3 regions of the Streptomyces sp. MS19 genome follow, and region 3 is predicted to be linked to each of the others. Evidence: riboswitches for the same ligand, from Rfam matches in the RefSeq annotation. Region 3 holds a riboswitch; each other region holds the start of a gene.
What was found. A riboswitch is a leader RNA that binds a small molecule or an ion and turns the genes downstream of it on or off. The one in region 3 is predicted to bind thiamine pyrophosphate.
Positions count from the first base shown of each region.

Region 1 (9,832 bases), on a different contig from region 3:
TCATGCCGCTGCTGATCGACGGCGGGACGTGGTGGCAGGGGCTGGTGCTCGGCCTCGGCGTCTCGGTCAGCGCGACCCTGGGCGACCTGGGGGAGTCGATGATCAAACGGGACCTCGGCATCAAGGACATGGGGTCCCTGCTGCCGGGGCACGGCGGGATCATGGACCGGCTCGACTCGATACTGCCCACGGCGCCCGTCGTGTGGCTGCTGTTCCTCGCCTTCGTCGGCGCGGGCTGAGCCGGCCGGGCGATCTGCGACACTGGCAGGACCATGCCTGCACCTGGAGAGCTCACGTTCATCGCGCCGCGCGGCGCCAAGAAGCCGCCGCGGCACCTCGCCGACCTCACGCCCGAGGAGCGCCGCGAGGCGGTCGTGGCGCTGGGCGAGAAGCCGTTCCGCGCACAGCAGTTGTCGCGGCACTACTTCGGCCGCTGGACCGCCGACCCGGCGGAGTGGACGGATGTGCCCGCCGCGGCGCGCGGGCGGCTCGCGGCGGCGCTGCTGCCGCCGCTGATGACCGAGGTGCGGCACATCGAGTGCGACGAGGGCGCCACCCGCAAGACGCTGTGGCGCCTGCACGACGGCACGCTGGTCGAGTCGGTGCTGATGCGCTACCCGGACCGGGTCACCATGTGTGTCTCGTCGCAGGCCGGGTGCGGGATGAACTGCCCGTTCTGCGCCACCGGGCAGGCGGGGCTCGACCGCAACCTGTCGACCGCCGAGATCGTCCACCAGATCGTGGACGGCATGCGGGCGCTGCGTGACGGCGACGTGCCGGGCGGCCCCGCGCGGCTGTCGAACATCGTCTTCATGGGCATGGGCGAGCCGCTGGCCAACTACCGCCGGGTGACCGGCGCGATCCGCCGCCTGACGGACGAGGCGCCGCACGGCGTGGGCCTGTCGCAGCGCGGGATCACCGTCTCGACGGTGGGCCTGGTCCCGGCCATGCGCCGCTTCGCCGACGAGGGTTTCTCCTGCCGTCTCGCGGTGTCGCTGCACGCGCCGGACGACGAGCTGCGCGACACCCTGGTGCCGGTCAACACGCGCTGGAAGGTCCGTGAGGTCCTCGACGCGGCCTGGGACTACTCGGACAAGTCCGGCCGCCGCGTCTCCATCGAGTACGCGCTGATCAGGGACATCAACGACCAGGCGTGGCGCGCCGACCGGCTGGGCCGGCTGCTCAAGGGGCGTGGCGCGCACGTGAACCTGATCCCGCTGAACCCCACGCCCGGATCGAAGTGGACGGCGTCGCGTCCGGAGGACGAGCGGGCGTTCGTCGCCGCGCTGGAGGCGCACGGCGTACCGGTGACGGTGCGGGACACCCGGGGCCAGGAGATCGACGGGGCCTGCGGGCAGCTGGCGGCGACGGAGCGGGTCTGACCGGCGGCTGCTATCGTTGGCCGGTAGTTTTTCATCTTTCCGACAGGGGAGCGCTCGCAGCGCTGAGAGTGCGGCAACGGCCGCAGACCCTCGAACCTCGCCCGGGTCATGCCGGGTAGGAAGTTCGGAACCACTCTCGTGCTGCCCGCGCGCGCCCGCGCCAAGAAGGCGGCACCATGAAGCGCACCGCGACACTGGGCATATGCGGTCTTGCCCTCGGCCTCTGCCTGGTCACCGCCTGCGGCAGCGACGGCGACGGCGGCAGCGGTGGGTCGGAGGGCGGTGACGGCGCCGGCTCGCGCGAGGTGACGCTGGTCACGCACGACTCGTTCCTCGTCTCCGACGACGTCCTCGCCCGCTTCGAGGAGGAGTCGGGCTACCACGTGAACGTCCTGCGCGGCGGCGACGCGGGCGTGGTCGTCAACCAGGCGGTGCTCTCGCGGGGCAACCCGCAGGGCGACGTGCTGTTCGGCGTGGACAACACGCTGCTGTCCCGCGCGCTCGACGAGGACGTGTTCGAGCCGTACGAGGCGGCGGGCCTGGACGCGATACCGGCTCAGCTGCGCCTCGACGGCGAGAACCGCGTCACGCCCGTGGACACCGGCGACATCTGCGTCAACTACGACCGCGCGTGGTTCGCCGAGGAGGGCATCGACCCGCCCGAGACGTTCGCCGACCTGACCGACCCCGCCTACCGCGACCTGCTCGTGGTGGAGAACGCCGCGACGTCCTCGCCCGGCCTCGGCTTCCTCCTGGCGACCGTCGCGACCTTCGGGGAGGACGGCTGGCAGGACTGGTGGCAGCAGCTCGCCGACAACGGCGTGGAGGTCGTGGACGGCTGGGAGCAGGCGTACAACGAGCGGTTCTCCGGCTCAGGCCAGGGCGGTGACCGGCCGCTGGTCGTCTCCTACGCCTCCAGCCCGCCCGCCGGGGTGGTCTACGGCGGCGAGGAGCGGCCGGACGAGGCGCCGACCGGTGTGTCCACGGGCACCTGCTTCCGGCAGGTCGAGTTCGCCGGGCTGCTGGCGGGCGCCCAGAACCCCGAGGGGGGCCGCGCGCTGCTGGACTTCCTGATCGGCAGGGACTTCCAGGAGGACATGCCGCTCCAGATGTTCGTCTCGCCGGTGCTGCCCGACGCGGCGCTGCCCGAGGAGTACACGCGGTACGGCGTCACCGTGGACGATCCGGTGACGATGGACCCGGCGGAGATCGCCGAGGGCCGTGACGGCTGGATCGACGAGTGGACCTCGCTGGTCGTCAGGTGACCGGCCGGGCCACCGCCGTACGGCTCGCGCTGCTCGCGGGGCCCGTCGCGTTCCTCGCCGTCTTCTTCCTGTATCCCGTGACCGCGATCGTCGGGCAGGGGCTGCGGGAGGACGGCGCCTGGCACCTCGGGCGTGTGGGCGAGGTGCTGGGCGACGGGGACACCGCCGGAATCCTGTGGTTCACGGTCTGGCAGGCTGCCGCGTCCACGCTGCTGACGCTGGCCGTGGGGCTGCCCGCGGCGTGGGCGTTCGCCCGGCTGCGGTTCCCCGGGCGGCGGGTGCTGCACGCGGCGGTGACCGTGCCGTTCGTGCTGCCGACCGTGGTGACCGGTGCGGCGTTCCTGGCGCTGGTGGGGCGCGGCGGGCTGCTCGACGACTGGTGGGGCGTGCGCCTGGACGAGTCGGTGTGGGCGATCCTGCTGGCGCACGCGTCGCTGAACTTCGCGGTGGTCGTGCGCATCGTCGGCGGCCTGTGGTCGCAGCTCGACCCGCGCCAGGAGGAGGCGGCGCGCATGCTGGGCGCCACGCGGCGCGCGGCGTGGCTGCGGGTCACGCTGCCCGCGCTGACCCCGGCGGTGGCGTCGGCAGCCGTGATGGTGTTCCTGTTCACCTTCACATCCTTCGGTGTGGTCCAGATCCTGGGCGGGCCGCGCAACGGGACGCTTGAGGTGGAGATCTACCGGCAGACCGCGCAGCTGCTCGACCTGCCGACCGCCGCCGTGCTCACCCTTCTCCAGTTCGCCCTGGTCGCTGTACTGCTGGGCGTGCAGGCGCTGCTCACCCGCAGGACGGAGTCCGCGCTGAGTCTCGTGGACCCGGCGACGACCGCCCGCCGTCCCCGTGGTGCCGCGGAACGCGTCACGCTGGGCGCCGTCCTCACGGTCATCGCGCTGCTGCTGCTCCTCCCGCTCGGCGTGCTGCTCGAACGGTCCCTGTCCGTGCCCGGCGGGGGCTACGGCTTCGGCAACTACAGCTCGCTGTTCACCACCGACGGCGGCACGTTCGTCACCGCCCCCTGGTCCGCCGTCGGCACCTCGCTGCGCTACGCCGCCGTCGCCACGGCCATCGCGGTGCTCGTCGGCGCGCTCGCCGCCACCGCCCTCGCCAGGCGCGGCGGCGGCCGCCTGCTGCGCGGCTTCGACGCGCTGCTGATGCTGCCGCTCGGCACCTCCGCCGTGACGGTCGGCTTCGGCTTCCTCATCACGCTGGACGAACCGCCCCTCGACCTGCGGTCGTCCTGGCTGCTCGTCCCCCTGGCGCAGGCGCTGGTCGGTGTGCCCTTCGTCGTGCGCGTCCTGCTGCCGGTGCTGCGTGCCGTGGACGACCGGCTGCGGCAGGCGGCCGCCGTGCTGGGCGCGTCCCCCGCCCGGGTGTGGCGCGAGGTGGACGTGCCCCTCGTACGGCGCGCGGTGCTCGTCGCGGCGGGCTTCGCGTTCGCCGTGTCCCTGGGCGAGTTCGGCGCGACCGTCTTCATCGCCCGCGCCGACAACCCCACCCTGCCGGTCGCCGTGGCCCGGCTGCTCAGCCGCCCCGGGGCCCTCAACTACGGGCAGGCGATGGCCCTCAGCGCCGTCCTGATGCTGGTGTGCACCGTCACGCTGCTCGCCCTCGAACGCCTGCGTCCCGCCGAGAGGACGACGCCATGACCGCCTCGCACCCGCTGCTCGCCGTGGACGGGGTCACCGTCGCGTACGGCGGCCGCGCCGCCTCCCGCACCGCGCTCCAGGACGTGCGCCTCACCGTCGCCGAGCACGAGACGGTGTGCGTCCTCGGCCCGAGCGGCAGCGGCAAGTCCACGCTGCTGCGCGCCGTCGCGGGCCTCACCGGCGTCGCCGCAGGGACGGTCCGCCTGGCCGGGCAGGACCAGGCGGGCGTGCCCGCGCACCGGCGCGGGGTCGGCCTGATGTTCCAGGACCACCAGCTGTTCCCGCAGCGCGACGTCGGCGGGAACATCGCGTTCGGCCTGCGCATGCGCAAGGTGCCCCGCCGGGAGGCCGAGCGCCGCGTCGCCGAACTGCTCGACCTGGTCGGCCTGCCGGGCGCGCAGCGCCGCGCGGTCGGCTCGCTGTCGGGCGGCGAGCAGCAGCGGGTGGCCCTCGCCCGCGCGCTGGCGCCCAGGCCGCGGCTGCTGATGCTGGACGAGCCGCTCGGCCAGCTCGACCGCGACCTGCGGGACCGGCTCGTCGTGGAGCTGCGGCAGCTCTTCCGCGACCTGGGGACGACGGTGCTGGCCGTCACGCACGACCAGGCCGAGGCGTTCGCGCTGGCCGACCGCGTGGTGATCACCCGGGAGGGGCGCATCGCGCAGACCGGCACGCCGGTCGAGGTGTGGCGGCGGCCCGCCGACGCGTTCGTGGCGCGTTTCCTGGGCTTCCGCAACGTGGCGGACGCCGTGGTGCGCGAGGGCGTCGGGGCGATGCCGTGGGGGCCCGTCCCCGTGCCGGCCGGCACCCCGGACGGCGAACGGCGGCTGCTGGTGCGGCCGTCGGGTGTGCTTCTGGGCGTCCCCGACGGGGAGCGGCGCGCGGTGGTGCGGGCGCGCAGCTTCCGGGGCGACCACGTCATGGTGCTGCTTGAGTGCGGGGACGGGACGCCGCTGGAGGCGTCCTGCCCGCTGCGGGACGCGCCGGAGGAGGGCGCGGAGGTGGGGTACGCCTTCGACGCGGCCGAGGTCGTCGTCCTGCCAGGCTGAGCCCGGCTCAGGCGTCCGCGCGGCGGCGCGCGGTCACGACGGCCTGCGGTGACCGTTCCACCGCGTCGGCCGCCCGCAGCAGCCGCGAGACGGGCGCGAGGCCCGCCGCCGCGAGCGTCTCCTCGACGTACTCCAGCGGCAGTCGCGGGTACGCGAGGTCCACGGCGTGCCCGAACACCTCGTCCAGGCGCACCGGCTCCGGCCGCACCTGGAACGCCAGCTGCACCAGCCCGCCCGGCGCCAGCACGCGGTGGAACTCGGCGAACGCCACCGGCAGCTCCCCCGGCGGCAGGTGGATCACCGAGTACCACGCCGTGATGCCCGCCAGGCCGCCGTCCGGCAGGTCGAGCGCCGTCATCGACCCCTCAGCGAACCGCAGCCCGGGGAACCACTCCCGCGCCACCGTCAGCATCCCCGGCGAGAGGTCCACCCCGGACACGTCCAGGCCAAGACCGTGCAGGTACGCCGTGATCCGCCCGAAGCCGCAGCCCACGTCGAGGACGGGCCCGCCGCCCTCCGCGGCGACCAGTTCCGCGAACGTGGCGAGCAGCGCGCGGTCGAACGGCTTGTGGTCCAGCTCGTCACGGAACCGGTCGGCGTACTCCGGCGCGATCGCGTCGTAGGCCGCCCGCGTCGCGCCCAGGTGGTCGGGTCGTGTCATGGCGCGGGACTCTAGCCCACGCGCCCCAACTGTCGCGCGCGAGACGGAAGTTTTCATCTGTACGCCCTTCCGGCGGCGACGTATGTTGTCGCGACGACGTCACCTTCCCCGAAGGGGTCCGTATGCGCCGCACCCTCCGTGTCCGCCCCGCCGCGTCCGCCCTCCTGGCCTGCCTCACCCTGCTGTTCGGCCTCCTCGCCTCCGCTCCCGCCACCGCCGCCCCCTCCGCCGACCGCCTCCCGGAACAGTGGCGCAGCTACTGGGTGGACGGCTTCAACGAAGGCATCTACACCCCGGCGCAGGTGGAGCGCCTGATCGACGACGCCCTGGCCGTCAACGCCAACGCGCTGATCGTGCAGACCGCCCGCCGCTACGACTGCTTCTGCAACAACGCGCTCTACCCCCGTACGGACGCTGCCATCGACCCCGCCCCCTACGACCCGCTGGCCGAGGTGATCGAACGTGCCCACGCCGCCGGTCTCCAGGTCCATGCCTGGGTGAACGTCAACACCCTCTGGAACAGCACCACCCCGCCGACCTCCCCCGACCACGCCTACAACCAGCACGGCCCCTCCGCGCAGGGCCGCGACCGCTGGCTGAACCGCAAGGCGGACGGTACCGAACGCGTCGGCGCCAACACGTACATCGATCCCGGCCACCCCGACGCCGCCGCCTACATCGTCGCCGCCGTGCAAAGCATCGCCCGCGCCTATGACGTGGACGGCATCAACCTGGACTACGTGCGCTACCCCGACGGCAGTGCGCAGACCACCCACAGCGACTGGGGCTACAACCCCGTCTCCGTCGCCCGTTTCCAGCAGGCCACCGGCCGCACCGACATCCCCGCACCCGCCGACCAGCAGTGGAGCGACTGGCGCCGCGACCAGGTCACCAGCCTCGTCCGCCACATCTACCTCGGCCTGTGGGAGGTGGACCCCCGCGTGCGGCTGTCCATGGACGCCATCACCTACGGCCACGGACCCCAGGCCGTCGGCGGCTGGGAGAACACCCGCACCTACGCCGAGGTGCTCCAGGACTGGGCGGGCTGGCTGGACGAGGGGATCATGGACACGGTCGTGACCATGAACTACAAGCGCGAGTGGGACCCCGACCAGGCCGCGATGTTCGCCGAGTGGTCCGCGTTCCTGGCCGACGCGCAGGGCGGCCGGCAGGCGGTCAACGGGCCCGCGCTGTACCTCAACGGCGTGGACGACAGCGTCGCCCAGGTCCGCCGCGCCCTCGCCCCCACCCCGGCGGGCAACACCGCCGCCGGATGGAGCGGCTACTCGTACGCGACCCCCAGCATGGACAGCGCGGCGAACGGCGCGGCGGCCGAGCGCGCCCGCCTCGCCGAGGCGCTGACCACGGGCCCCGGCGCCCCGTTCGCCGAGCCTGCCGCCGTCCCGGGGATGCGGTGGAAGACCGCGCCGCGCGACGGCCACGTCACCGGCACCCTGGCCCTGCGCGGCGGGACGCCCCTCGACCAGGCCAGGCTGACGCTCACCCCGCTCGCCGCACCCGGCGCGTACGAGAGCGAGACCCGGACCGACGGCACCGGCTGGTTCGGCTTCGCGCACGTCGCGCCGGGCCTGTACCTCGTACGGGCCGACCTGCCGCGCGGTGTGACGGGCGCGCCGGTCACCGTCGTGCACGTGCGGCGCGGCGGTATCGCCGAGGCGCGGCTGCCGGGGCTGACCGCCCGCTGACACCGGACACACCCGCGGGCCCTCACCCGGAAGTGGGGCCCGCGGGGGGAGGCGCCGTTCAGCGCCCGGTGGGCAGGGTGATCAGCTGCACGGCCAGCCACGTCAGCGGCACGAAGACGGCGATCAGCGTCCCGATCCGTACGGCCGCCGCGCCGCGCAGCAGCCCGCGCGCCGCGCCGAGACGCAGCAGCAGCGCCGTGGCAGGACGACGCGCGGAGCGCGCCTGGTCGGCGGCGGTGGCGAACGTACCCAGTGCGCAGAGCAGTACGACGGCGGTGCCCAGCGCGCCCAGGGGGCCGAAGTCGCCCAGGCCGTCCAGTTCCATGGCGGCCAGCACCACCGCGCAGGCGGCGGAGAGCGCGCCCATGGGACGGCCGACGCGCGTCGCCTCCTCCAGCAGCCCGCGTCCGGCGAGCAGCCGCAGCACGCCGGGCCTGCCGGTGGTCAGCAGCAGGCCGCAGATGTGGATCAGTCCCGGCGCGGCCAGCACGACGCCGGCGACGATCAGCAGCCAGCCGCCCACCATGCCCGAACTGACGCCGCCCAGCGCGCCGTCGAGCGGCAGCCAGCCGTCCGGGGGGACGGCCAGCGGCTTGTCACCGGCGAAGGCGGAGACGGCGATGCCCGTGCCCATGAGCGTCGTGCCCCACGGGAATCCGGTGGGGAGCGGCGGCGGGGGTTCGGCGCGGGTGATCTCGGTCAGGTCCGTGACGACGACGGGTGTCGGCGCTGGGCGGCGCGCGGGGCGGGCGCGCATCGCCAGCGCGCTGGCCGCGGCGGCCGCCGCGGGCGCGACCGCCAGCAGCGTGACCGTGGCGCCGAGCGGCAGCGGGCCGCCGTCCGGCAGCGTCCCGGCCGCCGCGCCGTGGAACGGCAGGCCGGTCAGGTCGCCGCGCAGCAGCAGGAAGAGGCCGAGCGCCCCGGCGCTGCCCAGCCCCCCGGCCGCCGCCGCCGACACGGCCGCGAGCGCGGGCACCCGCGCCGGTCCGAGACCGACCATGTCCAGACCGGAACGCGGCCTCCCCGCCGGTTCCGCGCGTGCCACGGCGACCGCCAGCTGGACGGTCGCCGCCAGCGGCACGGCGCACCACGCCAGGCGCAGCACGGCGGACCGCCCGCCGTCCGGGTGCGCGGCGGCGTAGGCGAGCGCGCTCAGCAGCAGGAATCCCACGCCGCCCGCCGCGCAGGCCAGCAGCAGCCGGCGCAGCAGCACGGCCGGGTGGGAGCCCCGGGCTAGACGGTAAGCGAGCATGCTTCGGCCACCGCGCCCGAGGCGCGGCCGTCGAGGAGGGTCACGGTGCGGTCGGCGAGGGTGGCCACCTCGGCGTCGTGCGTGGCCAGCACCACCGTGATGCCGTGCGAGCGGCCCGCCGTGGTCAGCGTCCGCAGGACCTGCGCGCGGTCGGCGCGGTGCAGCGGGGCGGTGGGCTCGTCGGCGAACAGCACGTCGGGCTTGTGCACCAGGGCGCGTGCCAGGGCGATGCGCTGGCGCTGCGACTGCACCATGGCGTACGGGCGTTTGTGCGCGCAGTCCGCGACGTCCAGGCGCTCCAGCCAGTCGAGCGCCGCGCGCCGGGCCGCGCGGTGGCCGGTGCCCGTCAGCAGCAGGGGCAGCGCCGCGTTCTCCCAGGCGGTCAGCTCGTCCACGAGCTGCGGGGTGTCGCCGACCCAGCCGAAGCGGTCGCGGCGCAGCCGTTCCCGTGAGGCCGCGTCCAGGGTGTGGATCGGCATGCTGTTGAACCAGACTTCGCCCTCGTCGGCCACGAGCTGTCCTGACAGGCAGCCGAGGAGGGTGGTCTTGCCGCAGCCGCGCGGGCCGGTGACGGCGAGGATCTCGCCCTGCCGGACGCTCACCGAGACCCCCAGCAGCGCGGGGGAGCCGTGGTGCGCGTGCCGCAGGCCGCGCCCCCAGAGCACGTCGTTGTCGGGTGGGGCCGTTTCTGGTGGGGCCATGGTCGGCGGCACCTCCGCTCGTCTCGCCGTGGTTCGCCCTGGTCCCCCGACCGGGTGAACGAGAACGGCGCGGGAGACCGTCGAAGGCATCCCCAGCACGCTGGCACAGGCGGACGGGGGTGCGGCGGGCGACTCGGCGGGCGGTCCTAAGAATCCTCCGGACGGTGTACGGC
Region 1 covers NZ_JBJZOH010000036.1:19,257-29,088, reverse strand. Annotated here, with positions in the region: gene ACL02R_RS24720 (phosphatidate cytidylyltransferase) at 1-239, shown strand, start outside; gene rlmN (23S rRNA (adenine(2503)-C(2))-methyltransferase RlmN) at 273-1,382, shown strand; TPP riboswitch at 1,417-1,522, shown strand; gene ACL02R_RS24710 (thiamine ABC transporter substrate binding subunit) at 1,559-2,647, shown strand; gene ACL02R_RS24705 (ABC transporter permease) at 2,623-4,293, shown strand; gene ACL02R_RS24700 (ABC transporter ATP-binding protein) at 4,290-5,339, shown strand; gene ACL02R_RS24695 (class I SAM-dependent DNA methyltransferase) at 5,347-6,000, opposite strand; gene ACL02R_RS24690 (family 10 glycosylhydrolase) at 6,123-7,706, shown strand; gene ACL02R_RS24685 (hypothetical protein) at 7,765-8,958, opposite strand; gene ACL02R_RS24680 (ABC transporter ATP-binding protein) at 8,940-9,659, opposite strand.
Region 1: another riboswitch for thiamine pyrophosphate. It lies ahead of ACL02R_RS24710 (thiamine ABC transporter substrate binding subunit); the one in region 3 lies ahead of thiC (phosphomethylpyrimidine synthase ThiC).

Region 2 (9,832 bases), on a different contig from region 3:
TCCAGCAGCAGCCAGGGGTCGTCGTCGTGGGTCAGCTCCTCCAGCAGCGGCAGCAGGAGGCGGCGCACCTGCGCCAGCGCGACGTCACGGGCGCGCCCGCCGGTGGCCGAGCCGGTGTGGACCACGACGCCCTCCGCGCCGATCGCGCGCGCCCGGCGCAGCGAGTGCCGCAGGGAGACGACGGAGCGCTCGGCGGTCAGCGGGTCGTGCGACGCCGGGTTGATGAGGTACGGCGCGTGGACGTACGCCCGGAGCCCCTGCGCCGCGCAGCCTGCGCGGAACGCCTCGTCCTCGGCGGGCCTGCCGGGCGGCGTCGCCCAGCCGCGCGGATTGGCGACGAAGACCTGCACCGCCTCCGCGCCGATCGCGCGGGCATACGGCAGGCCCGTCCTCGCGAGGCCGCCCGCGACCGGGATGTGACCGCCCGTCGGATTGCGGACGGGGACGCCCGCCGCCCCGGCGCGCGTCGGGGATATCGGCGGCGGGGCGGCGGGCGAGGGGCGTGCGGGACGGTTCACGGGGTCCAGCATGCCAGTGGGCGGTGCGGGCCTTCTCGTGGGGGAGCAAAAGGCCGTGGGGGAGCGGGAGGCCGCGGGGGAAAGGCCGTGACAGGCGCGGAAATCAGTACGGGCCGTTGACGTTGTCGATCGAACCGTAGCGGTGGTACGCGTAGTTGGCCGCCGCGGTGATGTTCGCGACCGGGTCGTAGATGTCCAGCGGGGTGCCGGACACGTGGTAGGTGTCGAACGTCGGCTGGATCACCTGGAGCAGGCCGATGGACGGCGTGCCGTTGATGGCGTTGATGTCCCAGAGATTTATGGCGTTCGGATTGCCGCTGGACTCGCGCATGATGTTCCGGTAGAGCCCGTCGTAGGAGCCGGGGATTCCCTCGCGCGCCATGATGGCGAGGGATTCGCGGATCCAGCCGTCGAGGGTGTCCGGGTAGACCTCGGCGGCCGGGGCGGCGGCGGGGGCCGGGGCCGCGGGGGCTGCGGCCGGGGCCGGTTCTGCCGCGGGCTTGGCGGGCTTCGCGTCGGTGGTCTCCGCCGGGGGCTCGGCGGGCTCGGGCTCCTCGGCGGCGGGCCGCTCCGCGGCGCGCTCGCGCACCGGCGCGCGCTCGTCCGTCCGGTCGGCGCGTTCGCGCCGCTCGGCGCGGTCCGCGCGCTCCTGTTCCGCCTGGCGGGCGGCCTCCTCGGACGCCTTCTTCTCCGCGTGCTGGCGGCGACCGGCGGCCTCGGCGCTGAGCAGCAGGTCGTTGCGGTCGCCCGCGCTGCGCTGCACGGGGGTGCCCTCGGCGGTGTCCGGCACGGCGCCGAGCCCGGCCACCTCGTCCGCCTTCACGGCCCAGTGGACGGGACGGCCGTCCTGCGCGCGTACCGCCGCCGTCTCCGCGTCGGCGGACGTGGGGACGGCGATCAGTGCCATGGCGGCCACGCCCGCCGTGGTGAGGGCGGCGGTCGCGGTTCTCTGCATACGGGTCATGCGGGGACGGGGGCGGATGTGAGCGGGCATTCGGGGTCCTCTGTTCCTCGCGTGGATGGCGATGGACCTTGTTAACAGCCCTTAAAAACCAAATGCAATGACCCTATGTACTAGAAGTCTTAGTGCGCGGCGCGCCGGGGAATCACTCGATCGGCCGATGAACAACGGGATTCCGGCACCCGTTCGAGCACTAAGTACTTTCGTATGTGATCCAGCTCCTATGACCGGCGTCACAGGCTTTTCCGGGGCCGTTCGTGTTTCGGCGCCGGGATTACGCGGGATGGCCGAAAAGGGCGGGAGAAGCCGGATCGGGACCACGGCGGCATTCACCGAGGATTCCCAGGGACGGAAGTCCCGTGCCGCGCCGGGACGAAAAGCCCGGAAAAGCCCGGGACTTCGGTCCCGGCGCACGACCGGGCGTGCGGGCGCCTACCGCACCCAGACCGTGATGGTCGAGCCGCGCGGCGCGGCCTCGCCGTGCACCGACTGGTTGAAGACCGTCCCGGTGAAGAAGAGCTGGTTCACGTTCACCCGGAACCCGGCGTCCTCCAGCGTGTCGCGCGCCTCGCCGACCTCCATGCCGCGCACGTCGGGCACGTCCACCATCTCCGGGCCCTTGGACAGCACCAGCGTCACGGTGTCGCCCTCCGCCGCCTCGTCGTCGCCGGGCGGGGACTGGCCCGCCACGTCGCCCGCGTCCTCGTCCGACCAGGTGGCGTCCGGGTCGACGTCCACGTCGAAGCCCGCCTCGGCCAGCGTCTCGCGCGCCTCGTCCTCCGGCATCCCGATGACCCGGGGAACGGTGACGGCGCGCCCGCGGCTGACCACCAGGTCCACGGGTGAGTCGGGGCGGCGCTCCCGGCCCTCGACCGGGTCGGTGCCGAGCACGGCGTCCCGCTCGACGTCGTCGGAGAACTCCCGCCGCACCTCGCCCACCGTCAGCCCCGCCTCGCCGAGCTGACGCCGCGCGTCGTCCAGCGGGACGCCGCGCAGGTCCGGCACGACCGCGACCTCGGGCCCCTGCGAGACGGTGACATGCACGGTGCTGTTGCGGCGGACGCGCTCGCCCCGTTCCGGATCGGTGGAGATGACATGGCCCTCCTCCACCGTCTCGGAGAAGCCGCGCTCCAGATCGACCCGCAGCCCCGCGTCCTCCAGCGTCGCCACGGCCTCCGCCTGCGCCACCCCGTAGACCCCCGGAGTCCGCAGGAACTGGCCCGAGTTGACGTACCACACGCCCGTGCCGAGCAGCACGAGCAGGACCGCCGCGACGATCACCGACACACGGCCGCGCCGCGACAGCCGGCGCCACGGGCCGCCGGGCGGCGGCGGGTCGAACAGCTCGGTGCGGTCCGTCCCGTCCCCGCCGCCCGCCCCGGCCGGGCGCGGCACGATCCGGGTGCTGTCCTCGGGGCCCGCCGCCGCGCCGTCCGGCTCCGGCTCGCGGTGCCCCGGCGGGACGGCGTCCAACTGCTCGTCGGACAGCGCCGCGCGCGCCATCCGCACCAGGACCAGCAGCGCTGCCGCGTCCGCCGGGCGTGCCAGCGGGTCGCGCGCGGCGGCCGTGGCGACCAGCCCGTCGAGACCCTCGGCCAGCCCGGGGACCCGCTCGGACGGCGGGGGCACGTCCTCGTGCACGTGGGCGTACAGCACGCGGGCGGGGGAGTCGCCGGTGTGGGGCTTCGCGCCGGTCAGCGCCTCGTACAGCAGGACGCCGCACGCGTACACGTCGGTCCGCGCGGTCACCGCGCCGCCCTCGATCTGCTCGGGCGCCAGGTAGGACGCCGTGCCGAGCAGCCCCTCCGTGGTGGCGGACGTCTGCGCGTCCACGCCCCTGACCAGCCCGAAGTCCGCCACCTTGACGCGGCCGTCGTCGCCGATCAGCACGTTCTCCGGCTTCATGTCCCGGTGGACGAGGCCCGCGACGTGCGCGGCGGCGAGCCCGGCGAGCATCGGCTCGACGATGTCGAGCGCCGCGCGGGGCTGGAGCGCGCCGTGCCCGCGCAGGACGTCCCGCAGCGTGCACCCGGCGACGTACTCCATGGCCAGGAAGACGTACGCGCCGTCCGTGCCCTGGTCCAGGACGCCGACGACATTGGGGTGGTCGAGCCGCGCGACCGCCTTGGCCTCGCGGATGAACCGCTCGACGAACGCGGCGTCGGCCGCGAGGGACGGATGCATCACCTTCAGCGCGAGGACGCGGTCGAGCCGGGTGTCGAACCCCCGGTAGACCGTGGCCATGCCACCCGCCGCGATCCGCTCGTCCACCCGGTAGCGGGCGTCGAGGAGCTGTCCGATCAGCGGGTCGTGAAGTGTGGTGTCCACGACGCCCCAGTCTACGAGCCGCCCGAACGGCCCCCGCCCGCCGCCGCGAACGCGGGGCCGTACCGGAACGGAACGGTGACGAACCGAGCGGCCGTCACTCCCCGAGGGTCAGCCCCAGCGCCGCGCGCGCGTCCCACTCCTCACCGATGCCGATCCGGTCGTACGCCGCCGCCACCGCCGCCTCGAACGCCTCCTGGCCGTCCGCCGCCGCCGCGTCGTCCCAGGCGGACGCCCCGGCCTCCCGCGCCGCGACCAGCGCCTCGACGGCGGGCGCCGCCGGAGCCGACCAGCCGTACGCGGCGAGCGCCGCGCCGTCCGCCTCCACCGCCTCGGCCATCTCCCGCGCCCACGCGCGCTGGACGGACAGGCCGTCCCCGGGGACCGGCTGGTCCCAGATCTCCGCCTCCAGCGGGCCGGTCGCGTCCAGATAGGCCAGCTGTTCGGCGTCGAAGTCCGCGCGGTCGCCCCGCAGCGGGGCGGTCAGCAGCTCACCGGTGCCGAGCTCCAGGGTGCACAGCACGTCCTGCCGCCCGCCGGACGTGACCCGGTCCGTGTAGAAGAACAGGGCGGCGTCGAGCGGCACTTCCCAGAAGTCCACGACGTAGGGGCCGACCAGCGGCAGGCACGCGCCGGCCGTCTCGGTGTCGCTCCGCCCGCCGTCCGCCGCCACCGTGACCGTGCCGACGACCTCGGCCATGTGCGGGACGTCGCAGGCGCGGCGGGTCACCTCCAGGTCGACGTCGCCGGTCTCCCCGGCGGGCAGCGACGCGTCGAAGCAGTCACCCGCGACCAGGTCGTCGAGCAGCACCGTCTCGCCCGTGCCGCGCGCCGTCACCTCGTCGCGCGAGGGCCGGTCGAACGCCTCCGCCGGTATCACCACCGCGAGCACGGCGATCAGCGCGCCGGTCACGGCGATCGCCGCGACCGCCCGCCCCCGCCCGGTCCTGTCGCCCCGCTCGCCCCTGACCAGCGCCAGGACGCCGAGCACCAGGCCGAGCGGGAACGCCGGCAGGCTCAGGCAGAGGGCGATCAGCCCCAGGTCCGCGTTCCGCCGCACCGGCGGCCGCCATCCGTACGCGGCGGGAGGTGCGGCCGGGAAGTAAGGGGAAGGGGTGACGGCGCCGGGGACGCCGGTGACCGGCGGCGCGGGTCTGTCGGGGTCGGACGGCGGAGGCGGAGCAGTGGACATACGGGTCCCCCCGGGGAGCGATGCGCGGTGCACCCGGCACCTCACTCTCGGCCAGGTGCACCGGATCGTATAGCTAGGAGATGAACGCCGGACGCTCGGGATCGAGCGCGGCCATCCCGTCCACCGGCGAGGAGGCGTACGCGAAGTGCCGCCGGGGGATACGGCCCGCCAGCCGGGCCAGCCTGCCCGCCTCCACCGCGTGCCGCATCGCCCGCGCCATCGCCACCGGGCGCTGCGCCCGGGTGACCGCCGACGCGAGCATCACGCCCGCGCAGCCCAGTTCCATGGCGAGGGCCGCGTCGGACGCCGTGCCCGCGCCCGCGTCGAGGATCACCGGGACGCGGGCGCGCTCCGTGATCAGCGCGAAGTTGTGCGGGTTGCGGATGCCGAGCCCCGAGCCGATGGGGGAGCCGAGCGGCATGACGGCCGCGCAGCCGATCTCCTCCAGCTGACGGGCGACGACCGGGTCGTCGTTCGTGTAGGGCAGGACGGTGAAGCCGTCGTCCACCAGGGTCTCGGCGGCCTCCAGGGTCGCCACCGGGTCGGGCAGCAGCGTCCGTTCGTCCGCGATGACCTCCAGCTTCACCAGGCCGGTCCCCAGCGCCTCGCGCGCCAGCCGCGCCGTCAGCACGGCCTCGCCCGCCGTGAAGCAGCCGGCCGTGTTCGGCAGCGGCGGGATGCCGAGGTCGCGCAGCACGGAGAGGACCGAGCCGCGCGTGCCCGGGTCGAGGCGGCGCATCGCGACGGTCGTCAGCCCCGTGCCCGAGGCGGCGAGCGCGTCGCGCAGGACGGCGAGGCTCGGCGCGCCGCCCGTGCCCATGATCAGCCGGGACTCCAGCCGCAGCGGGCCGAGGACCAGCGGCTCGTCCGGTGTCGCGCCGGGTGTGGTGTCCGGGGTGGGGTCGGACATGCGGTCAGCCTCCCTGTACGGCGGTCAGTACCTCGATCCGGTCGCCGTCCGCCAGGGCCGTGACCGGCCACCGGCCGCGCGGGACCACGGCCTCGTTGACGGCGGCGGCGATGCCGGACGGCGCGCGGCTCAGCTCACCGACGACGGCGGCGAGCGTCGTGCCGGGGGCGTACGCGCGTGCCTCCCCGTTCACCCACAGCGTGATGCCGCCGGTGGCCTCGCGGCCGGTCATACGGGTACCTCCCGGTGGTCGTGGTCGAAGCGGCGCGCGCCGAACGGGCGGGCTTCGGCGGGCAGTTCGCCGGTGGTGAGCGCTTCGGCGAGGGCGTCGCCCGTGACCGGCGCGAGCAGCACGCCGTTGCGGCCGTGGCCGGTCGCCAGGTGCAGTCCCGGCAGCGCGGTCGGGCCGAGGAGCGGGGCGTTGTCGGGGCTCACGGGCCGCAGCCCGGCGCGGGCCTCGGCCAGCGGCAGCTCGGTCAGTCCCGGCAGCAGCTCGTGCGCGTCGCGCAGCAGCCCGTAGACCCCGCCCGCCGTCACCTCCGTGTCCATGCCGCGCTCCTCGACCGTCGCGCCGAGCACCAGCTCGCCGCTGCGGCGCGGCACCAGGTACACCTGCTCGCCGCGCACGACCGCGCGGACCGTCCGCGACAGGAACGGCTGCCGCGTGTCCGGCATGCGCAGCCGCAGGACCTGCCCCTTCACCGGCCGTACCGGCACCGCCACCCCGGGCGGCAGCCCCGCCAGGTCGCCGCTGCGGCAGCCGCCCGCGAGGACCGTCCGCTCCGCCGCGAGCCGCGTGCCGTCGGCCAGGACGACGCCGGTCGCGCGGTCGCCCGCGAGGGTGAGCCGGGCGGCGTCCGAGCGGTGCAGCGCCACCCCGGCCCGTTCGCACGCCGTCAGCAGCGCCGCCACGAGCAGGCGCGGATCGGCCTGGTGGTCCCCGTCCACGCGCACCCCGCCGCGTACGCCGGGCGCGAGCATCGGTTCGAGGCGGCGGCACTCGCGGCCCGTCAGCCACTGCGTGTCCAGGCCGCAGCGCTCCTGGAGGAGCCGCAGCTCCCGCAACTGGGCGCGGTCGTCGGCGTCGAGCGCCACCTGGAGCGTGCCGCGGGCGCGGTGGCCGACGTCCGCGCCCGCCGCGTCCGCCAGTTCGGCGGCGAAGGCGGGCCAGCGGGCGGCCGAGGCGAGGTTGAGGTCGAGCAGCGCCTCCTCGCCGTGGTGCAGCTCGGTGACGGCCGCGAGCATCCCGGCCGCGACCAGCGCCGCGCCGCCGCCCGGCCGCGCGTCCGCGACGGCGGTCCGCAGCCCGCGCCCCGCCGCCCGCCAGGCCGTCACCAGTCCGATGACGCCGCCGCCGACGACCACGGCGTCGTACGCGCCGGCCGCCGTGCGTGCGCGCGTGTCCACGCGACTCCTCCCTTCGCCGGAATGACCCGGATCAGGTTCGTACGGTCGGAGGCCGCCCGCCTCCCTCTCAGCCCGGTGCGCCGGACTCCCGTGGGTGTTTACGCTCGCCCGCCAGCGTAGTACGCCGGGGCCGCGCGCGGTGGGCGGGGGACGGGCGGCGGGGCGGTCCCGGCGGCGTCCCGGCCCCATGTCCGGGAAATGACAGGCGAGTTCCGGGAATGTGCGGGACTCCTTGACGCTCTCTTGGGGCGCTCTTAGTGTCCGGCCTCAGAGAGCGCTCTCTGACGGCCGCGCGCCCAGCGCGGAAGTCACCCCCCACTCGTAAGGAGAGCCCGTGAACCTGACCCAAGTCCGGCGCCCGCCATGGCAGGCGCTCCTGGCCGTCCTGGCCGTGGCGGCCGTGGTCGCCTCGCAGCTGTTCACCGGATCGACGGGCCGCGCGGCCCAGAACGAGCAGTCGCAGGCGGCCGTCGGACCGAACGTCGTCCGCGTCGCCGAGTTCGTGGCCGAGTGCGAGTTCAGCCACCGGCGCCCCGACGACCCGATCATCTTCCCCGGCCTGCCGGGCGCGTCCCACTCGCACAGCTTCTTCGGGAGCACCGTGACGGACGCGTACACGAACCTGAGCGACCTGCTGGCCTCGGACAGCACCTGTGACCCGGCGATCGACCTGTCCTCCTACTGGGTGCCGACGCTGTTCGTGAACGACCAGCCGGTGGAGCCGCAGAGCGCGACGTTCTACTACCTCGGCGAGGGCGTCAACGACCAGACGATCGCCAACACCCAGGCGCTGCCGCAGGGCCTGAAGATCGTGGCGGGCAACGCCATGGCCACCAGCCCCGAGGGCACCATCGCGCGCTGGTCGTGTCTGCACGCGGGGCACGTCAACCCGTCCCAGAACTTCGTCAACTGCCCCGCCGGCACGGCGCTTGAGTCGTACCTCGACTTCCCGCAGTGCTGGAACGGCCGTGACCTGGACTCCCCCGACCACAAGAGCCACATGGCCTACCCCGTGGGCGGCACCTGCCCCTCCACGCACCCGGTGGCCGTGCCCAAGCTCCGTCAGGTACTGCGCTACCCCGTGAACGGTGACCCCTCCAACTTCCGCCTCGCATCAGGACCCGGATACACGATGCACGGAGACTTCTTCAACGCCTGGCCGACCGCCGAGATGGAACGGCGCGTGCGCGACTGCATCCGCCCGATCATCAAGTGCGGCCCGAACGGCTCTCCGTCCTGACCCGTCCGACCTGACCGTCCGACCACCGGAACCGGAGGCACCCCATGACGACCGCCGCCACAGCCCGTGTCCTGGCCGGCACCCTGCTGGCCGCCGTGCTCCTCGCGGGCTGCGGCGGCGGTTCGGACGGGGGTGACGGCGCCCCGGCGGCGGAGCCCGCCACCGCCCCGCCCGCCCCCGCGTCGCCCGGCGCGACCGTGGCCGACGAGGACCGCGTCCTCAACTTCACGGACCTGGCCTGGGTCCAGCTGATGATCCCGCTGACCGACCAGGTGCGCCCGGTGCTCGACCTGGTGACGGAACGCGCCGCCGACCCGGCGTTCGGCGAGTTCGCGGCCGGGCTCGCCGCGGCGGGCGAGGAGGACCTCGCCACGCTGCACGGGCTCCTCGAAGCGGACGGCGTGCCGTACACGAACCCGCACGCCGGGCACAACATGCCGGGCATGGTGACCGAGGACGAACTCGCCGCCCTTGAGGCGACGGACGGCGAGGAGTTCGAAGCGCAGGCCCGCGCGCTCGTCAGGGAGTTCCTCGAACACACCGTCACCGTCGCGGACGGTGAGCAGGACGCCGGGGAGGCGCCCGAGGCCGTCGCGCTCGCCGCCGACCTCGACGCGTCCGCCACCGCGCTCCTCGACGAACTGACCGCGCTCGGCGGCTGACCGGACCCCACCACCCCCACCACCCCACCCCCCCTCAGGCCTGTCCGCCGGCGGCCCCTCGTCGTGGCCGCCCGAACCCCACCACCCCCACCACCCCCACATCCCCCACGGGAAAGGAACAGCACCACCATGCACCTCATCCCCCCACGCACCGGACGGCGCCGAGGCCGCGTCACCGGAGCGCTGACCGCCGCCTTCGCGTCGGTCGTGAGCCTCGTCGCCCTGGCGGGCCCCTCCTCGGCGGCCGCCGACGAGGTCCTGCTGTCGTACAACAAGCCCGCCCAGGCCTCCTCGTCGCAGCACGACGGGAGCTGCTGGGAGTGCACCCCGGCGCGCGCGTTCGACTTCGACCCCGCCAGCCGCTGGGCCACTGACGCCGAGACCGGCTGGGTCGATCCCGGCTGGATCTCCGTGGACCTCGGCGCCACCGCCGACATCAGCCGCGTCGTCCTCCAGTGGGACCCCGCGTACGCCCGCTCGTACCAGATCCAGGTGTCCGACGACAACGCCACCTGGACGACGATCCACGAGACGGCGAACGGCACCGGCTTCAAGGAGGACATCGCCGTCAGCGGCACCGGGCGCTACGTCCGGATGTACGGCACGCAGCGCTCCGG
Region 2 covers NZ_JBJZOH010000002.1:49,438-59,269, reverse strand. Annotated here, with positions in the region: gene ACL02R_RS02805 (deoxyribonuclease IV) at 1-530, opposite strand, end outside; gene ACL02R_RS02800 (transglycosylase SLT domain-containing protein) at 622-1,473, opposite strand; gene pknB (Stk1 family PASTA domain-containing Ser/Thr kinase) at 1,912-3,807, opposite strand; gene ACL02R_RS02790 (hypothetical protein) at 3,902-4,996, opposite strand; gene ACL02R_RS02785 (thiazole synthase) at 5,070-5,906, opposite strand; gene thiS (sulfur carrier protein ThiS) at 5,911-6,138, opposite strand; gene thiO (glycine oxidase ThiO) at 6,135-7,313, opposite strand; TPP riboswitch at 7,304-7,415, opposite strand; gene ACL02R_RS02770 (DUF1996 domain-containing protein) at 7,648-8,553, shown strand; gene ACL02R_RS02765 (DUF305 domain-containing protein) at 8,598-9,215, shown strand; gene ACL02R_RS02760 (family 16 glycosylhydrolase) at 9,345-9,832, shown strand, end outside.
Region 2: another riboswitch for thiamine pyrophosphate. It lies ahead of thiO (glycine oxidase ThiO); the one in region 3 lies ahead of thiC (phosphomethylpyrimidine synthase ThiC).

Region 3 (9,832 bases):
TCAGCGGCCGGGCCTCCCTCACGGTCGGCGGGGAGACCACGACCGTGGCGCGCGGCAGCGTGGTGTTCGTCCCGGCCGGGGTGCAGGCGCGGTTCCACCACATCACCGAGGACATCCGCGTGATGGTGGTCTTCTCGCCGCCCGAGGGCTGAGCGGCGCGCGTCCCGCGGTCTCAGGGTCACGTCAGGGGACGGTCAGGGGCAGACGGGGGCTTCCCGCCCTCCCGTCCGCCGGTGGGCGGACCTAAGCTCGGACACGTCGGAGCGCGCATGTACCGATACCGACGCTGTCGAACAGGAGCCCCGGAGAAATGAAGGAAGCGTTCAAGACCCTGCCATGGTGGGTACGGTGGATCGCCATCCCCGCCATCGCCCTGGTCGTATTCGGCGGCATTCTGGTCACGGTGCTCGCATGGGTCGTCGGGCTGCTGTTCCGTGTGCTGCTGTTCGCCGCGCTGGTGGCGCTGCTGATCTTCGTGGTCAGGAAGGTCACCTCCTCCTCTTCCTCCTCCGGTGGCGGCTGGTAGCCGTCCCGCCGCCGCCCGCCTGGGCGGGCAGCGGGGCCGGTGCGGGTGCCGGTGCCGACGACGGCCGGTCGGCGTTCACCACGAGCGCCGCCAGCAGCGTCGTCACCGGCACCGAGGCCACCAGGCCGATCGACCCGACCAGGGTCCGCACGATCTCCTCGGACACCAGCTCGCTGAACGCGACGCTGCTCACGCCCGACCGGGCGATCATGAACAGCAGCAGCAGCGGCAGAGCGGCGCCCGCGTACGCCAGCACCAGCGTGTTGACCACCGAGGCGATGTGGTCGCGGCCGATCCGCATGCCCGAGCGGTAGAGGGTGAGCCAGCCGGCCGACGGGTCGGCCTGCTTCAGCTCCCACACGACCGACGTCTGCGTGACGGTGACGTCGTCCAGCACGCCGAGCGAGCCGATCAGGATGCCCGCCAGCAGCAGGCCGCGCACCTCGATGCCCGGGTAGAGGCTGTGGACGAGGCCGGTCTGCTCGTCGGTGTTGCCGGTCAGGTGCGCCCAGCCGATGAACAGCGAGCCGAGCGCGCCGATGAGCAGCAGCGACACGAGCGTGCCGAGGACGGCGACGGAGGTACGCGCGTTCACCCCGTGGGTCAGGTAGAGGGTGGTCAGCATGATCACGCTGCCGCCGATCACCGCCACGACCAAGGGGTTCGAGCCGTGGAGGATCGCGGGCAGGATGAAGAGGGTCAGCACCGAGAAGCTCACGCCGAGCCCGACGAGCGCGAGCAGCCCGCGCAGCCGCCCGACCACGACGACGGCGAGCGCGAAGATCGCGGCGAGCAGCAGGATCGGCAGCTGCCGGTCCACGTCGCGGACGCTGTACTGGAGTTCCTCGGGCGCGTCGGGCGCGTAGGCGACGACGACCTCCTGGCCGACGTCGAACCGCTGCGTCGCGTCGGGGGGCACGACCTCGGTGAACGTGCGTCCGGCGTCCGGGCCGCTGGTGACCTCGACGGTGGCCCGTTCGCACGCGCCGGGGTTGCCCCGCGGCACCTGCACGCCCAGCTCCTCGCACGGGGTCTCGGTGACCTCGGTGACGCGCGCCTGCTCGGTCTGCTGGTCGAAGCCGACGCCCGTGTGCCCGTCCTGCTCCGGTGTCCCGCCGGGCCACAGCAGCACGAGCCCCGCGGCCATGACGGCGGCGAACGGGATCAGCACCGCCGCTATCACCTTGCGCAGCCGTGCCGAGACGGGCGCGGCGGGGCCGTGCTGGTGCCCGTGCGCGTGCCCGTGCGCCGGGGGGTGCGGGGGGCCCGGTGGTTGGTCGTCGAGTCGGCTCACGCTCCGATCATCGCGTAAGAATCACGGCGCCCTGTTCAGCACACCCCGGCGCGGGCTAGCGTGGGACCGCTGACCAAGCACATCGCGGGAGCTCCGGGCACGGGGCTGAGAGGGCGCTGGAGCCGCGCCGACCGCCGAACCTGTTACCGGGTAATGCCGGCGTAGGGAGTGGGTCGAATGACCTCGCACGACACACGCACGTCCGACGTGTCCGCCATCGGATCACACAAGGGATATCTCACCGGTTCGCGCCCCGATCTGCGGGTGCCGGTGCGCCGCGTGCACCTGACCGACGGGACCGACGTCACGCTGTACGACACCTCGGGTCCGTACACGGACCCGGAGGTCGAGACCGATGTCCGCCGCGGCCTGCCGCCGCTGCGCGGCGCGTGGATCGAGGAGCGGCGGGCCGACGGGACGCCCGCCGTCACACAGCTGGCGTACGCCAGGCGCGGGGAGATCACCCCCGAGATGGAGTACGTGGCGCTCAGGGAGAACCGTTCACCCGCCTTCGTGCGCGACGAGATCGCGGCGGGCCGGGCCGTCCTGCCGGTGAACGTGAACCACCCGGAGTCCGAGCCGATGATCATCGGGAAGAACTTCCTGGTGAAGGTGAACGCCAACATCGGCAACTCCGCCGTCACCTCGTCCGTGGACGAGGAGGTGGAGAAGATGACGTGGGCGACCCGCTGGGGCGCCGACACGATCATGGACCTGTCCACGGGCCGCGACATTCACCGGACACGCGAGTGGATTCTCCGCAACTCGCCCGTACCGGTGGGAACCGTGCCGATCTACCAGGCGTTGGAGAAGGTGAACGGCAGGGCGGAGGAGCTGACATGGGAGATCTACCGCGACACGGTGGTCGAGCAGGCCGAGCAGGGCGTGGACTACATGACGGTCCACGCGGGCGTTCTGCTGCGATACGTACCGCTGACCGCGCGGCGTAAGACGGGCATCGTCTCGCGCGGCGGCTCGATCATGGCGGCCTGGTGCCTGGCACACCACCAGGAGAGCTTCCTGTACACGCACTTCGAGGAGCTGTGCGAGATCCTGCGCGCGTACGACGTCACGTTCTCGCTGGGTGACGGGCTGCGGCCCGGGTCCATCGCGGACGCCAACGACGAGGCGCAGTTCGCCGAACTGCGCACGCTGGGCGAGCTGAACGCGATCGCGAAGGCGCACGACGTGCAGACCATGATCGAGGGCCCCGGGCACGTCCCGATGCACAAGATCAAGGAGAACATCGACCTCCAGCAGGAGATCTGCGACGAGGCGCCGTTCTACACGCTCGGGCCGCTCACGACGGACGTCGCGCCCGCGTACGACCACATCACGTCGGGCATCGGCGCGGCGATGATCGCGTGGTGGGGCACGGCGATGCTCTGCTACGTCACGCCGAAGGAGCACCTCGGCCTGCCGAACCGGGACGACGTGAAGACCGGCGTCATCACGTACAAGATCGCCGCGCACGCCGCCGACCTCGCCAAGGGGCATCCGGGCGCCCAGGCATGGGACGACGCCCTGTCCGACGCGCGCTTCGAGTTCCGCTGGGAGGACCAGTTCAACCTGGCGCTCGACCCGGACACCGCCCGCGCGTTCCACGACGAGACGCTCCCCGCCGAACCGGCGAAGACGGCGCACTTCTGCTCGATGTGCGGCCCGAAGTTCTGCTCGATGAAGATCTCGCAGGACATCAGGCGCGAACACGGCGGCACGCTGCGGGAGATGACGGAGGCGGAGGCCGGGATGGCCGAGAAGTCCGCCGAGTTCGCCCGCTCCGGCAACCGCGTCTACCTGCCGCTGACGGACTGAGCCCACCCCGCTCCACCCCGGTCCGGCGGTCGCTCCCGCCGGACCGGGCGGCGGTGTCATACTCCGGTCACTTTCGTTGACCCGACACCCACTTGGAGCCCGAATGGCAGCCCAGCCGATCGTCGCGACATTCACCAGCACACCACGCCTGGCGCTGCGTTCCTACCGCGCCTGCCACCGGGCGGCCCACGTGTTCAACAGGCTCGCCGCCGGTGCGCTCCTCGCGAGCGGACTGCTGACGGCGGCTGCGGGGGCCGCGGACGGCGCGGTGTACGTTCCCGGGCTGGTCATCGCCATGGCCGGACTGGTCATCTTCCTGCTCCAGCGGGCCCTGGTGCGCCGCCAGTTGGCCGACCACCTGGCGGGCCCGGCCGAGGTGACGGTGACCATGACCGACACCGAGTACCAGGTGCGGGGCCCCGGGGTGTCCAGGGCCAAGGCGTGGGGGACGTTCCGCCGGGTGAGGCGGGTCGGTGACTTCTGGATACTGCGCGTCAACCCGGCGGCGGCCATGGCGCTGCCCGCGTCGGCGCTGGACGAGCGGCAGACCGCCGCGTTCGTGTCCCTGATGGAGTCCAAAGGGCTGCTGCGCCCCGGGCGGCGCTTTACAAGAGCTACGTAATTACGTAATATCGCAACCATGGACCTGGACGAGCGCGTCGCCGCGCTGGAACGGCGTGTGGCGGAGCTGGAGCGGCGGGACGCGCCGTCCCCGCGGACGCCCGGGGACGGCGGGGCGGAGGGGACCCCGCCGTCCCGGGACCCCTTCTGGGCGCTGGAGGCGCTCAAGTCCCTGATGGCGGACGACCCCGGGACGCCCGACGGCGGCGTGCTGTTCACCGGCGCGGTCCGGCTGCCCACGGACGAGCACGTCGAGTGGCAGTGGGGCCGGACGACGGGCGACCTGCTGGCGGCCGAATGGACGGACACCGCCGACGTGTTCGCGGCGCTCGGGCACCCCGTGCGGCTGCGGCTGCTCCGCGAGATCCTCGCCGGGCGGCGGACCGTCGCCGAGCTGACCGCCCTGGAAGGGCTCGGCACCAGCGGCCAGATCTACCACCACCTGCGGCTGCTGACGACCGCCGGCTGGCTGCACGCGGCGGCCAGAGGACGGCACGAGGTGCCGCCGCAGCGGGTCGTGCCCCTGCTCGTGGTCCTCTCCGCCGCGCTGTCCTGAGCAAGGCAAGGAGCACTGAACGATGCACGCCCTGACCCGCATACTCGCCACGCTGGGGCAGGCGCTGTGGTGGGCGTTCATCGTCCTCGCGGTGGCCGACGCCTTCACCGACACCCCCGCCCTCGAACCGGTGACCTGGGCCGCGCTGGTCCTGGCCGTCCTGCTGCCACCCCTGGCACGGAAGCTGGTGCCCGGACCGGCCGCCGCACCGGAGCCCGTGGCGGTCGCCCCGCCGGTCACCGGCACCTGGTCCGCGCTGAACAGCCCGGCGGACAAGGTCCCCAGCCACGGCACCCGGGCGCTCGGGCAGGCGTACGCGATCGACATCGTCGCCGAGCGTGACGACCGGCCCCGCCCGTCGTTCGGCTGGTGGCCGCCGACGCGCCGGAACGCGGCCTTCCCCGCGTACGGCGAGCCGCTGTACGCGGTGGCGGACGCGACCGTCGTCCGCGCCGGGCACCGCCGCCGCGACCACCTCAGCCGCAACTCGTGGCCCGCCATGGCGTACCTGCTGGCCGAAGGCCTCTTCCGCACCCTCGGCGGCCCGTACTGGATCGTCGGCAACCACGTCCTGCTCGACCTCGGCGACGGCACCTACGCCCTGTACGCCCACCTGCGGCGCGGCTCCCTGGCCGTCCGGCCGGGCGAGCGCGTCCGCGCGGGGCAGTTCCTCGCGCGCTGCGGCAACTCGGGCAACTCCACCGAGCCCCACCTGCACTTCCAGCTGATGGACTCCGCCGACCTGCGCCTCGCGCGCGGCATCCCGTTCCGCTGGCACGGCATCGGCGTCCCGGCGGCGCGCGAACGCTTCACCGCCCCCGGGCCGGCCGCCCGCTGACCCCGCCGGCGAGCAGGCCGTCCACCAGGGCGGCGAGGCCGTCCGCGTAGGTGTCCTCGGCGGTCAGCGGCAGCCAGCGCTCCGCCACCGACGCGAGGCGGGGCAGCTCGCCCGGGTCGACGGCGGCGAAGGCGCGCTCCCGGTACGTGTCGCCCCCCGCCGCGCGCCGCCCGGCCGCCGCCGTCCGCACGACGATCTCCCCGGCCGTGTAGTACCAGATCGCGCGGTAGCCGCGTACGGCCTGCTCGGGCGACAGCCCGGCGGCGACCAGGCCGTCGATGATCTGCTCGACGAACCACAGCGCGGAGGCGGACATCAGGTCGTCGGCGGTCAGGACCTCGACGATCCAGGGGCAGGCGGCGAGCGCGCCGTGGATCGCGTCCGCGGCGGCGACCACGCGGTCGCGCGGCGCGGCGGGCATGTCGGGGCGGCGCAGCTCGCGGGCGGCGTAGTCGTCCAGCAGGAGGACGAGCAGTTCGTCCTTGTCGCGGACGTGGTGGTAGAGCGCCATGGGCGTGCTGCCGATCTCCTTGGCCAGCCGGCGCATGGTCAGCCGGTCCACGCCCTCCTCGTCGACGATCCGGCGTGCCGTCCCGACGACCTCGTCGCGGCTGATGCGCGGGGGGCGGCCGGGCGTTCTGCGGGGTTCGGACGGTGGCGGCATGTCCTCATGATCCCCCCGGCATCGACAGCGGCGGGCTCCCGGGCTATTTTTTATACATGTACAGAAACGCAAGGGGACGCCCCGGCGCGGTGCTGGCCGCCGCGGCCGTCGCCCAGTTCGTCTTCGCACTCGACATGTCGGTCGTCAACGTCGCCCTGCCCGCGATCCGCGCCACGCTCGGCTTCGGGCCGCTCGGCCTGTCGTGGGTCGTCCATGCCTACGCCCTCGCGTTCGGCGGCTTCCTGCTGCTCGGCGGCCGCGCCTGCGACCTGTACGGGAAGCGCCGCGTGTTCGTCGGCGGCCTGGCCGTCTTCGGCTTGTGCTCACTGGCGGGCGGCCTCGCGCAGGCGCCCTGGCAGCTGGTCGCGGCGCGCGCCGGGCAGGGCCTCGGGGCCGCCGCGGCCGCCCCCGCCGCGCTCGCGCTGCTGACCACGACCTTCCCCGAAGGGCCCCGGCGCGTCCGCGCGCTCGGGGTGTGGAGCGCCGTCAACGCGGCGGGCGGCGCGCTCGGCGTCCTGGCGGGCGGGCTGCTGACCGAGTACGCGGGCTGGCGGTGGGTCATGCTCGTCAACCTGCCCGTCGTCGCGGCGGCCCTCGCGCTGACCGCCGCCGGTGTGCCCGCCGACGCGCGGCACGGCGCGCGGGAGCGGATGGACGTGCTCGGCGCCGTCCTCGCGACCGGCGGAACGGGGCTGCTGGTGATCGGCGTCGTGCGCACCGACGCCGAGGGCTGGGGCTCGGCGGTCACGTGGGCGACGCTCGCCGCCGCGGCCGTACTGCTCGCCGCCTTCGTCCTCGCCGAGTCGCGGTCGTCCACGCCGCTGCTGCGCCTCGGGCTGCTGCGGAGCCGCTGGGTCGCGGGGGCCAACGTCCTCGTGTTCCTCGCCGCCGCCGGGCAGTTCACGGCGTTCTGGTTCGTGTCCCTCTACATGCAGCAGGTCCTCGGCATGGGCGCCGCGGCGACGGGCCTGGCGTTCCTGCCGTTCTCCGCGGCCATGGTCGCGGGCACCTTCGCCGCCATCCGCGTCACGTCCGTCCGCGGCCCGCGCGCGCCGCTCGTGCCCGGCGCCCTGCTGGCCGCCGCCGGCCTGCTGTGGTTCGCGGCCATCAGTCCGGACGGCGGCTTCCTGACGGACGTGCTCGGCCCGTCCGTCGTCACCGGCGCGGGCGCGGGGCTGGTCCTCGCGCCGGTCGCCGCCGCCGCGACCACCGGCGTCGCGGCCCGGGAGGCGGGCATGGCGTCCGGCCTGCTCAACAGCTCGCGCCAGCTGGGCGGCTGCGTCGGCCTGGCGGCGCTCGCCACCGTCGCCGCGCACCGCACCGGCGCGGCCACGGGACCCGGCGCGCTCAACGACGGCTACGCGCTCGGCCTCGCTGCCGCCGCCGCGCTGTTCGTGGTCGCGGCGGCCGTGGCGGTCGCCGTACTGCCCCGGCGCCACCGGGACGGCGGGACCGCCGCCCCTTCGGAGAAACGACTGGAAGGAATCCCCTCATGACCACACCGCCCTTCGACCTCTTCGCCTCGGCGCTGCGCTTCCAGCCCGACGGCGGCGTCCACGCCGCCGCGCGCCGGATGACGGGCGACGGCTCCGACGCCTGGCAGCTCGCCGCGTTCCGCGTGGAGACCGACGCCGATGTCCACGCCGACCACTGGGAGATGCACCCGGACGCGGACGAGGCGGTGTGCTGCCTGCGCGGCGGCGTACGCCTCCACTTCAGGGGAACGGGCGACGACGACGCCGGAGAGACGGTGCGGCTGCGCGCGGGGGAGGGCGTTGTCGTCGCCCGGGGCCGCTGGCACCGCATCGGACTGGACGAGCCGAGCGAGCTGATGTCGGTCACGCGCCGCGACGGCACGCGGCTGGAGAAGCGCGTCCCCTGAACCGCGTGTGGCCCGGCGGGAGAGACCGCCGGGCCATGCGGGGGGCGCGGGTGTCAGATGGTGAAGCCGCCGTCCGCGTGCAGCGTCGCGCCGGTGATGTACGCGGCCGAGGCGGACGCGACGAACGCCACCGTGCTCGCGACCTCGTCCGGCGTCCCGAACCGTCCCAGGGCCGTGAACCCGTTGATCGTCGCCGCGTTCGGCCCGTCCGCCGGGTTGAGGTCCGTGTCGGTCGCGCCGGGGCTGACAAGGTTGACGGTGATCCCCCGCGGCCCGAGGTCGCGGGCCAGGCCCTTGGTCATGCCGGTGAGCGCCGACTTGCTCAGCGCGTACAGCGTGAAGCCGGGGAAGACGGTGCGCTCGGCCACGTTGCTGCCGATGCTGATGATCCGCCCGCCCTCGGCCATGTGCCGCGCGGCGGCGCGTGAGGCGAGGTAGGGGGTGCGGATGTTCGCCGCGACCGTCGCCTCGAACGCGGCGGCGTCCAGGTCCGCCAGGTCGCCGACCGGGAAGGCGGCGGCGTTGTTCACCAGGATGTCGAGGCGGCCCGTGTGCTCGACCGCCGCCGCCACGGCGCGCTCGCCCGCGTCCGGGTCGGCGCTGTCCGCCTGGACGGCGTACGCGCGCCGCCCGAGCCGCTCGATCTCTCCCACGACAGCCTGCGCGCTGTCCTTGTCCCTGAGGTAGGTGACGACGACGTCCGCGCCGCTGTCCGCCAGGCGCAGCGCCACCGCCGCGCCGATGCCTCGTCCGCCACCGGTCACCAGGGCCGTACGGCCCGCGAATTCGTTCTCCTTCATGCGGACGATCCTGCTTGCGCGCGCCGCCCGGCACCGGCGACGGCCGGACATCGCGTTCCCGGCGCGATGTCTGTAAACCGCTGTCAACCCCGCTCGGCGAACTCCGCGAGGGCCGCGGAGACATACGCGCGGCTCTCCTCGTTCCCCAGGTGCCCCGCGCCCTCGGTGACGAGGAGCCGCGCGTCCGGCCACGCCTTCGCCAGCTCCCACGCCGTCCCCAGCGGCCCGCCCATGTCGAACCGCCCGTGCACCAGGACGCCGGGGATGCCCGCCAGCCGGTGCGCGTCCCGCAGCAGGGCGCCCTCCTCCAGCCACGCGCCGTGCGAGAAGTAGTGCGTGCAGATGCGGACGAGCGCGACGCGGTCGGCGGGCGGTCGGCCGCCGAACGGCGCCGGGCCGCCCGCCGCCGTCTCGCCGGACAGCACCGCGTCCTCCCACGCGCACCAGTCGGCCACCGCCCTGGCGCGCACCGCCTCGTCCGGGTCCTCCAGCAGCCGCGCGTACGCCCCCACCACGTCGCCGTCGCGCGGGGTGCCGGGCGCGCCCGCGAGGAAGCGGTCCCACGCCTCGGGGTAGAAGCGGCCGACGCCCCGGTAGAGCCAGTCGATCTCGGAGCGCCGGGTCGTCGTGACGCTGGCGATGACGATCTCGGAGACGCGCTCGGGGTGCTCCTCGGCGTACGCGAGGAGGAGCGTGGAGCCCCAGGAGCCGCCGTAGAGCAGCCAGCGGTCGATGCCGAGGTGGGCGCGGAGGCGTTCCATGTCGGCGATCAGGTGGGGCGTGGTGTTGTGCCGCATGTCGGTGGCGGGGTCGCTCGCGTGGGGGGTGCTGCGTCC
Region 3 covers NZ_JBJZOH010000006.1:134,176-144,007, forward strand. Annotated here, with positions in the region: gene ACL02R_RS08855 (cupin domain-containing protein) at 1-152, shown strand, start outside; gene ACL02R_RS08860 (DUF5326 family protein) at 311-526, shown strand; gene ACL02R_RS08865 (YibE/F family protein) at 489-1,820, opposite strand; TPP riboswitch at 1,895-2,006, shown strand; gene thiC (phosphomethylpyrimidine synthase ThiC) at 1,998-3,635, shown strand; gene ACL02R_RS08875 (hypothetical protein) at 3,739-4,257, shown strand; gene ACL02R_RS08880 (ArsR/SmtB family transcription factor) at 4,276-4,812, shown strand; gene ACL02R_RS08885 (M23 family metallopeptidase) at 4,835-5,650, shown strand; gene ACL02R_RS08890 (TetR/AcrR family transcriptional regulator) at 5,622-6,314, opposite strand; gene ACL02R_RS08895 (MFS transporter) at 6,371-7,810, shown strand; gene ACL02R_RS08900 (cupin domain-containing protein) at 7,807-8,196, shown strand; gene ACL02R_RS08905 (SDR family NAD(P)-dependent oxidoreductase) at 8,250-8,996, opposite strand; gene pip (prolyl aminopeptidase) at 9,080-9,832, opposite strand, start outside.